3 regions of the Streptomyces sp. NPDC048277 genome follow, and region 3 is predicted to be linked to each of the others. Evidence: riboswitches for the same ligand, from Rfam matches in the RefSeq annotation. Region 3 holds a riboswitch; each other region holds the start of a gene.

Region 1 (3,267 bases), on a different contig from region 3:
TGACGAAGGCCTTGGCGTCGCCGGTGATGATGCGCAGCAGCCGCGGCATCTCGGTCACCTGGGAGCGCGGGTTGCCCTCGAAGGTCAGCGTGACCTGCTTGGCCGTGACGATCTGGCCGGCGTTGCCCTCGGTACCGCCGCCCGGCTTGCCGGCGTCCCGCTCCTGCTTGCCGTTCTGCAGCCGCAGCACGGGCCAGAAGTACGACGACTTGTCGCCCCGGTCCGTGCAGCTCGTGTCGGCGTTCGCGAGGTCCTGGTCACTGGCGAAGGCGTTGTTGGACTGGTTGCCGACATAGTCGTGGAAGTGGTGGGCCCCGTTGGAGACACCGGGCGCGACGATCACGTTGTCCGAGTTGAACAGGCCGTTCGCGTTCACACCACAGCTGGAGCTGAAGCTGCCGGTGGAGCCGCCGGACTGCTCGGCCGGGGTCGCGACATTCGGCTGGACGGAGGTGATGTCGGCGTAGTCGGCGGCGACGGGTCCGTTGCCGCCCTGGCCGCCGGCGCCGGTGCCCTGGCTCGGCGCGGCACTGCCCTGACTCGGCGTGGCGCCGCCCTGGGGTGCCGCCGACTGCTCGCCGCCCTGGTTCGAGGAGTGCAGGGTGCAGGCCGCGAGGTCGTCGAGGCCCTGGGGGCGGTCGCCCTCGCGGCCGATGGCGTCGGCGATGCGCTGGAGCGTCGCGGACCGCTTCTCCTTCAGCGGGTTCATGATCGCCTGGTCGGCGAACCCGGGGTCCTGCTGGACGGACTGGGCAGATTCCTTGAGTTGCTGGTAGGCGGCCGCGATCTGCTGGTCCAGCTGGGCGAGTTCACGGTCGACGTCGGGCCGGGCCGCGTCGGGCACGGCCGTCAACTTGCTGCCGACGTCGGGGCAGTAGACCGTGGGCGCGGAGAGCACCTGGGCACTCGGCCAGGGCTGCTGGTCCGATCCCCCTTCGGTGGCCGAGGCGTAGACGTTCACCGCGACCAGTCCTCCCCCTCCGAGCATGAGTGCCACCGCCGCGAAGGTCGCGCGCCGTGCACCGGTCGGACGTCTGCGCCTGTTGCGTCTCAAGGTCCTACTCACGGTCGTACCCCTGCGTGGTCGTGGGCGGCCGGGCATGGAAATCCCCCGCCCCATACGGCCCGCGACACCGCCGTGTTCAACAGACCCACGAATTCACGGCGACCTCACAGGAAGCGACTCCATCAAGTAATCGACTGACAACGGAGTGCTCACATCGGAAGGCGCGTCACACCGATCGACACGGGCGCCGACAAGGAGACGGGGAGTTGGCGAGGAGTTCCGACCCGGACACCGGGAGAAGCGCTGCTGGAGCGGCGATTGCACGGGGGCGATCGATCATCGCGCGAAATGCCGTCCCTCACGGTCGAGTTCCGAACAGTACGACGAACATCACAAATACGTATCGGACATTACGCACTTCAACCTTCACACGAGTGACACAAGTTGGCTAAGTTGACGTCCAAGCCGCTCGGCTCCCCCCGGCGAATCCCGCCGGGCCGCGCGGCCTCCGCCGAGTCCGGGCCCTGGAGGGCGATCCGGAGCCGGGGACCCAACCGACGCACTGGGGTGAATCGGCCAACTGCCCCCCGAGGCAAGGCCGTAGGGCATACCTTCCGGATTCGACGCCCGAACCCGACAGCTAACCCGGTAGGCGGAGTACGGAAGGAGCACGACCCCCATGGCGTCCGAGAGCCGTGACGAGGTTCGGCAGCGGATCAACAACCTCTACGACCAGGCCGAGAACGCCACCGGGAACTACAACGCGACACGTGCGATGAGCGGGGGTTCGCGCTCCCGCGGTGTTCCGCTGTTCAAGCGGCAGCGTCGTGACGACCCGGGCCTCGACAACATCGCCCGGGAGTGGTTCGAGGGGGCGCGTACGAAGCTGGGGCCGAGCGTTCCGGCCGCGCTGCCGTCCGACCGGATGCCCGATCGTTCGGCCCCGCGTCGGCCCGTCAGCGCCATGGCCGCCGACCTGCTCAGCCAGTTGGAGGACTCCGGCCCGTCCCGTCTGGCGCTGCCCGCGGGGTCGTCCGCGCAGAGCGACATCGAGGTCGTCCGCGAGCTGCCGGCGGAGCGCCCGAAGCTGGAACTGACGGCGGGTCCCAGCACGGCGCTGCCCACGGCCCCGGCGACGGAGCCCAAGGCCCCGCCCGCCTCCGTGCCGCAGCGGCACGCACCGGGCACGTCCAAGACCAAGAGCCAGCTCAAGATCGCCAAGGCGCGTGAGGTGCTGTCCCAGCGCACCGGGCAGCGGGCGATCGCGGCGCTCGAAACGGCCCCCGCCGCGCAGCCCGCTCCGGCCGCACAGCCCGCCCCCGCGGCGCAGAGCCCCTGGCCCACGCCCGAGGCCCAGGCTCCGGCTCCGGCTCCGGCTCCGGCGCAGCAGTGGCAGGCGCCCGCCGTCGGCATCCCGGCCCAGCGCACCGACAGCGGCTCCTTCCGGGGCAACGCCCCCACCGGCACGGCCGCGTTCCCGACGGTGACCGCCGCGGACACGGGTTCCTTCCGCGTGATGACCCCCGGCAGCACGGGCAGCTTCCCGACCGTGCCCCCCATGGACACGAACACCGCCCCCACCCCGAACCCGGCAGATACCGGTGGGTTCCGGGTGATGACCCCGGGCAGCGCGGGCGCCGCTCCTGCCCCGTCCCCGGCGGACACCGGCGGGTTCCGGGTGATGACCCCCGGCGCCTCCGCCGCCCCTCAGGCCGCGTCCCCGGCCGACACGGGCACGTTCCGGGTGATGAGCCCGGGCGCGGCCGCCGCCCCTCAGGCCGCGTCCCCGGCGGACACCGGTACCTACCGAGTGATGAGCCCGGGCAGCACGGGCAGCTTCCCGACCGTGCCCCCCATGGAGACGCGCGGCGCCCCCACCCCGAACCCGGCGGACACCGGCTCGTTCCGGGTGATGACCCCCGGTGCGTCCACCGCCTACACCCCCATACCGGACCCGGGCTCCGGTACCTTCGCGGCCGACGCTGCCGCCGCCACCGCCGTTCTCCCCGCGCAGAACCCGATGGACACCGGCTCCTTCCGGGTCATGACTCCGGGCGCGTCCGCCGCCTACACCGCAGCGCCCCCGGCCGCCACCTATGCCGCCGCAGCTCCGGCCCCGGCCCCTGCGCCCGCCCCCGCCGAGCCTGTCTACGCCACCGGCACGTACGCCATGGCAGCCCCCGCTGCCACGCCCATGGCTCCCATGGCCCCGATGGCCCCCATGGCGCAGGCCACCGGCGGCGGCTTCCCCGCAGCGCCTC
Region 2 (3,267 bases), on a different contig from region 3:
CTGGGCGAGGGTCTTCTCGAAACCGTCGCTCGCCTGGGCGGCGAAGTCCTCCTCGTCGATCAGCTCGTTCTTGAGGTTGCTGATCTTGGCGCTGAAGGACTTCGGCGGGAAGCGCTTCGGGTCGAGGTCCAGGTCGCGGCAGACCAGGGCCATCAGCCGCTTCGAGTCGGCCGCGTCGTAGATCGAGAAAGAGGAGGTGAAGCCGAGCTTCTTGCTCTCCCTGCGCAGGATCCGCACGCACGCGCTGTGGAAGGTCATCACCCACATCGCGTTCGCGCGCGGGCCGACGAGCTGCTCGACGCGCTCCTTCATCTCGCCCGCGGCCTTGTTGGTGAAGGTGATCGCGAGGATCTGGCCCGGGTGCACATGGCGCTCGCCGAGGAGGTGGGCGATGCGGTGGGTGAGCACGCGCGTCTTGCCGGAACCGGCGCCGGCCACGATGAGCAGCGGGGAGCCGGCGTGCACGACGGCCGCCCGCTGGTTGTCGTTGAGCCCCTCCAGGAGCGCGGCCGGGTCCAGGGCCGGGCGGGCGGCGCCGTCGCGGTAGTAGGCGTCCCGGTCCGGGGGCACGTCGAACTTCCCGCCGAACAGATCGTCCGGAATCGGCTCCGGTACGTGCTCGTCCTCGGGCGGCGGCGGGGGTTCCTCCTCGCGGCCGCGCGGGGGCTGGAGGTTCGCCAGGAAGCTGTCGTCAAAGAGGCTGCTCATCGCTCTCCGAGTCTAGGGCGCCCCACCGACAACCGGCCGCCGCCCCGAGAATTCACTCCGGTCACCCACCAGAATCACCCCGTCACGGTTGGCGATCACGCGCCGCGGGCACCCCCGCAACCGTCCGCCGGGCCACCGGCCGCTCAACCATTCCGGACAAGTCGCGCCATATACTCCTTGATCGACCGAGCGGATCGGGTCGCAACACAAAGGTCACGAAAATGTATCGGGCATATCGCACATCAACCTTCACACGGGCCACACGAGTTGGCTAGCGTGCCGGGCAGGCCGTACGACACCCACCGGCGAACGTCGCCGGGCCGTACGGCCTCCGCCGAGTCCGGTGCGCCGCCGCGCCGCCGGAGCCGGGGACCCACACCGACCTTGGGGTGAATCGGTCCCGACTTCCCACCGGGGAACGGACCGTAGGGCAACCCTTCCGAAGCACCCGCCCGAACCCGACAGCTAACTCGGTAGGCGGAACATGGAAGGAGTCGCCTCCGTTGGCGTCGCACCGCAAGTCCCGTCCCTCAGCAACGCGCGTAGCAGGCATACGCACCCCCGCCCTGGCCACCGCCGCCCTCACCTCCGTGGCCCTGCTCTCCCAGACGGCCAACGCCGCGCCCTCCGAGGACGGCAAGCCGAGCCTGGAGGAGGTCGAGAAGAAGGTCGACGCCCTCTACCGGCAGGCCGAGTCGGCGACCGAGAAGTACGACGCGGCCAAGGAGAAGACCGGTACCCAGCGCAAGCAGGTCGACACCCTGCTGGACGACGTCGCCAAGCGCACGGACCGGCTGAACAAGGCACGTGAGGAACTGGGATCGTTCGCCGCGGCCCAGTACCGGACCGGGACCGAGGTCCCCCAGACGGCGACCTTCCTGCTCGCGAACGATCCGCAGGACTACTTCGACCAGTCGCAGCTGATGCACCGGCTGACCTCGCGCCAGAAGGGCGCGGTCGACGACTACGCCACACAGCAGTCCGCGACCATGAAGAAGCGGCAGGAGGCCGCCAAGAGCCTCGAGACGCTCACCGAGACGCAGGACGAACTCAAGACCGCCAAGACCACCGTCCAGACGAAGCTGGCCTCCGCGCGGGAGCTGCTGTCGCAGCTGACGGCCCAGGAGAAGGCCCGGCTCGCGGAGATCGAGAAGCAGCAGCAGGAGGCGGCGGCCCGCAAGGCGGCGGAACTCGCGAAGCAGCAGGCGGCGGCCGCGGCCGCCGCCAAGCAGGACACGTCGTCGTCCTCGACGTCGTCCTCCAGCGGCTCCTCGTCCTCCTCGTCCTCCTCGTCCTCCTCCGCGTACGCCACGAAGGCCGCCAAGGCGATCGCCTTCGCCCGCGCGCAGATCGGCAAGCCGTACGTGTGGGGTGCGACCGGCCCCGGCTCCTACGACTGCTCCGGCCTCTCCCAGGCCGCCTGGAAGGCCGCGGGTGTCTCCCTGCCGCGCACCACGTACGACCAGGTGAACGCCGGCACCACCGTCTCCCTCGCCGACGCCCAGCCCGGCGACCTGGTCTTCTTCTACGACGACGTCAGCCACGTCGGTATCTACATCGGCAACGGCATGATGATCCACGCCCCGAAGCCCGGCGCGTACGTCCGGGAGGAGTCGATCTACTACGGGGGCGAGTCGATCATCCACAGTGTGGTGCGACCGGCCTGAGCCTGTCCCGTCTGCTTGAGGTACCGGGCGGGGGCGCGCACTGAGGATGTGAGCGCCCCCGCCCCCATCCCGCGCCCGCGCGGTTTTCGTGCTCCACGCGCGCGTGCCCCGCCCGCACCCCGGTCCGCGCTCCTTAGCATCGGGAACATGTCCGGCATTTCACCCCTCCGCGTCTGGTGGGCCCAGCGTGAGCCGGCGGCCGGGGCCGCCGTGATGGCCACCGGGATCGTGTCCGTGGCGCTGCATCTGGCGGGGGCGGAGATCCTGTCCCGGGTCATGCTGGTGCTGGCCTGCGCGGCCTGGATCGGGCTGGCCGCGGACTTCGTCGCACGGTTGGCACTCGACCGGCGGCGCTGGGTGACGGAGGCGAGGACACCGGGCGCGCTCACCGCCGTAGCGGCTACGACGGTGCTGGGGACGCGGTTCTCGCTGCTCGGCCGGCAGACCCTCGCCGAGGCCCTGCTGGCGCTGTCGACGGTGCTGTGGCCGCCGTTGCTCGTCCTCGTCGTACGGCACTGGAAGGAGCGGATGCCGGGGGCGGTATTCCTGGGCTGCGTGGCCACGCAGGGGCTCACCGTGCTGGGCGCGGTGCTGGCGGCGGCTCTGACCACGGCGTGGCTCGCGCATCTGTCGCTGGTGCTGTTCTGGCTGGGGCTGGCGTTCTACGGGCTCGCCGTGCCCCGGTTCGACTGGCGGCAGGTCGCCGAGGGGCCCGGCGACCAGTGGATCGCGGGTGGCGCGCTCGCGATCTCCGCGCTCGCCGGGGCGAAGCTGCTGGCGGCCGACAGTGCGCGGCTCTACCTGTGGAACGACGACGACCGCGGTGTGCTGCGCACGGTGACGGTGGCGCTGCTGGTCCTGGACCTGGCCTGGTGCGTCGTCCTGCTGGCCG
Region 3 (3,267 bases):
CGTGGAGGTGCTCCTGGACGCACCCCTGGACGCCGAACCGGCGGGCCTCGACGGCGTCGCCACCATCATGGCGCGCGCCTTCTCCGAGGGCACCGACAAGCACTCCGCCGAGGAGTTCGCCGCCGAGCTGGAGCGGGCCGGCGCCACCCTCGACGCGCACGCCGACCACCCCGGTGTCCGCATCAGCCTGGAGGTCCCGGCCTCCCGCCTCGCCAAGGGCCTCGGACTGCTGTCCGACGCCCTCAGGGCGCCCGCGTTCGCCGACAGCGAGGTCGAGCGGCTGGTCCGCAACCGCCTCGACGAGATCCCGCACGAGCTGGCCAACCCCAGCCGCCGGGCCGCCAAGGAGCTCTACAGGCAGCTGTTCCCGGCGACCGTGCGGATGTCCCGGCCGCGCCAGGGCACCGAGGACACGGTCGAGAAGATCGACGCGGCCGCCGTACGCGCCTTCTACGACCGGCACGTACGCCCGGCCACGGGCACCGCGGTCGTCGTCGGCGACCTGACCGGCATCGACCTGGACGAACTGCTCGGCGAGACCCTGGGCGCCTGGAGCGGCTCCACCGCGCAGCCCCGGCCGGTCCCGCCGGTCAGCGCCGACGACACCGGCCGTGTCGTCATCGTGGACCGTCCCGGAGCCGTCCAGACGCAGCTCCTCATCGGCCGCGTCGGCCCAGACCGGCACGACCGCGTCTGGCCGGCCCAGGTGCTCGGCACCTACTGCCTGGGCGGCACCCTCACCTCCCGCCTGGACAGGGTCCTGCGCGAGGAGAAGGGCTACACCTACGGCGTCCGCTCCTTCGGGCAGGTCCTGCGGTCCGCCCCCGACGGCACCGGCGCCTCGATGCTCGCCATCAGCGGTTCCGTGGACACCCCGAACACCGGCCCCGCCCTGCTGGACCTGTGGACGGTGCTGCGCACGCTCGCCGCCGAGGGCCTCACGGACGCCGAGCGCGATGTCGCCGTGCAGAACCTCGTCGGCGTGGCGCCGCTCAAGTACGAGACGGCGGCGGCCGTCGCCGGCACCCTGGCCGACCAGGTCGAGCAGCACCTGCCCGACGACTTCCAGGCCACGCTCTACCGGCAACTCGCCAATACGGGCACGGTGGAGGCCACCGCGGCGGTCGTGAACGCCTTCCCGGTGGACCGCCTGGTGACCGTCCTCGTCGGTGACGCGGCGCAGATCAAGGAGCCCGTCGAGGCCCTCGGGATCGGCGAAGTCACGGTCGTCGCGGCGGAGTAGCCCCCTGTAGGTACACGCGGCTCCACGCGCGTGTGCGGAGCCCTGGTGGCCGTCGGCCACCAGGGCTCTCGAATGTCCGAATTGGGGCGGAGGTTGCCTTTCTGCCCTGTGGGATGCGCTACAAAAACCGCGATCCGTTTGGGCATTGAAAGCACGCCCTCGTAGGTTCTCCCAGGCTGTCCGTCAGGCAGTGCGCCGCGCCCGCGGCACCGGACAGCCATCGCCGAGTCCCCGTACGGCGCGAGCCAGGGGAGCCGGGGACCCATCGCAGTCCCTGGGGTGAATCGGGCGCCCGCGCGTGTCGCGAGGGGGCCTGTAGGAGACCTTCCTGCTCCGAACCCGTCAGCTAACCCGGTAGGCGAGAGGGAAGGAAAGGACCAGCCTCTACATGGCGTTCATGTGCGCCTCCGGGAAGCACCGTCGTCCCGGCCGGGTGAAGCGCACCACCGCGCAGGCCGCCGGTATCGCGGCCCTCACCACCACCGGTGTCATCGGCACCGTCTCCGCCGCTCCGGCACTCGCCGCCGAGAACTCCGTGGAGCAGACCGGTCTCACCCCGGTCATCACGGTCAGCGACACGGTCGCCGAGCAGATCGACGCCCAGGCCGCGGCCCAGCAGGCCGCCGCCGAGCGCAAGGCGGCCGAGGAGGCCGCCCGCAAGAAGGCCGCGGCAGCGGTCGCGAAGGAGCGCGAGGCCAAGGCACGCGCCGCCCGTGAGGCCGAGCGCAAGCGTCTCAACGCCTTCGTGGCGCCGATCTCCGACTCGTACGTCTCCACCGGCTACAAGACCGGCGGCTCCCTGTGGTCCTCCGGCACCCACACCGGCATCGACTTCCACGCCGCCAGCGGCACGGTCGTACACGCCGTCGGCACCGGCACGGTCGTCTCCACCGGCTGGGGCGGGGCGTACGGCAACGAGATCGTCATCAAGATGGCCGACGGCATGTACACCCAGTACGGCCACCTGTCGTCCATCGGCGTCTCGGTGGGCCAGAAGGTCACCCCGGGCCAGCAGATCGGCCTCTCCGGCGCGACCGGCAACACGACCGGCCCGCACCTCCACTTCGAGGCCCGGACCACGGCGGAGTACGGCTCCGACGTCGACCCGGTCGCCTACCTCCGCAAGCACGGCGTGAACGTCTGACGCGGATGGTGTGAGCACCGCGAGATCCTTCGAAGCCCCGGCCTCCGAGCCGGGGCTTTCGCCGTTTTCGTGCCCCCGGTGTCCAAAATATATCCCTGGATTCCGGCCCGCCGTCGGAAATTCCCGCCCATTGCAATAGAGTCACGGAACGGGACGCCACTGGGCGGCGTTTCACGGGGATTAAGGCGGAGGTCGGACATGCGTATTCCGGCGCACTCGGTATGCACGGCGATCCGGGACGACATCGTCGCGGGTGTCTACGAGCGCGGCAGCCGGCTCACCGAGGAACTCCTGGCCCGCCGCTACGGCGTCTCGCGCGTCCCCGTCCGCGAGGCCCTGCGCACCCTGGAGGCCGAGGGGTTCGTGGTGACGCGTCGGCACGCGGGCGCGTGCGTCGCCGAGCCGACCGAGCAGGAGGCCGCCGACCTGCTGGAGATGCGGATGCTCCTGGAGCCGCTCGGCGCCGCCCGGGCCGCCCAGCGCCGCACCGAGGCCCACCTCAAGGTGCTGCGCGGGCTCGTCCGGCTGGGCCAGGAACGGGCCAGGAGGGGCAACAGCGAGGATCTGCGCTCGCTGGGCGGCTGGTTCCACGAGACGCTCGCCCAGGCCTCCGGCAGCCATGCCCTGACCTCGACGCTCACCCAGCTGCGGCACAAGATCGCCTGGATGTACACCGTCGAGGCGCCCGCCAGTCCCGTGGACTCCTGGGCCGAGCACGGCGCCATCGTGGACGCGGTCACGCGCGGCGACGGCGAGCGCGCGCGGGCGATCACCGCGCTGCACACCGAGCGCTCGACGGCCGTGCACCGGCTGCGCTTCTCCGGCGGTACGGACCGGGCGAACGGTGTGAGGACTTCGCAACACCCCGTAAACATGTCGG

Evidence for each region. Region 3 has a riboswitch for cyclic di-AMP ahead of AB0D85_RS31135 (M23 family metallopeptidase). Riboswitches for the same ligand answer to the same signal wherever they lie in the genome.
Region 1: it holds a riboswitch for cyclic di-AMP, as region 3 does, so the genes downstream of both, AB0D85_RS15610 (C40 family peptidase) here and AB0D85_RS31135 (M23 family metallopeptidase) in region 3, are expected to answer to the same signal.
Region 2: it holds a riboswitch for cyclic di-AMP, as region 3 does, so the genes downstream of both, AB0D85_RS01660 (NlpC/P60 family protein) here and AB0D85_RS31135 (M23 family metallopeptidase) in region 3, are expected to answer to the same signal.

Annotation. Positions count from the first base shown of each region.
Region 1 is NZ_JBEZLQ010000006.1:79,187-82,453, reverse strand. Features, by position in the region: gene AB0D85_RS15615 (DUF1996 domain-containing protein) at 1-988, opposite strand, end outside; cyclic di-AMP (ydaO/yuaA leader) riboswitch at 1,506-1,677, shown strand; gene AB0D85_RS15610 (C40 family peptidase) at 1,686-3,267, shown strand, end outside.
Region 2 is NZ_JBEZLQ010000001.1:333,073-336,339, reverse strand. Features, by position in the region: gene pcrA (DNA helicase PcrA) at 1-708, opposite strand, end outside; cyclic di-AMP (ydaO/yuaA leader) riboswitch at 1,031-1,203, shown strand; gene AB0D85_RS01660 (NlpC/P60 family protein) at 1,212-2,375, shown strand; gene AB0D85_RS01655 (tellurite resistance/C4-dicarboxylate transporter family protein) at 2,523-3,267, shown strand, end outside.
Region 3 is NZ_JBEZLQ010000016.1:90,050-93,316, reverse strand. Features, by position in the region: gene AB0D85_RS31140 (pitrilysin family protein) at 1-1,243, shown strand, start outside; cyclic di-AMP (ydaO/yuaA leader) riboswitch at 1,455-1,619, shown strand; gene AB0D85_RS31135 (M23 family metallopeptidase) at 1,632-2,387, shown strand; gene AB0D85_RS31130 (GntR family transcriptional regulator) at 2,586-3,267, shown strand, end outside.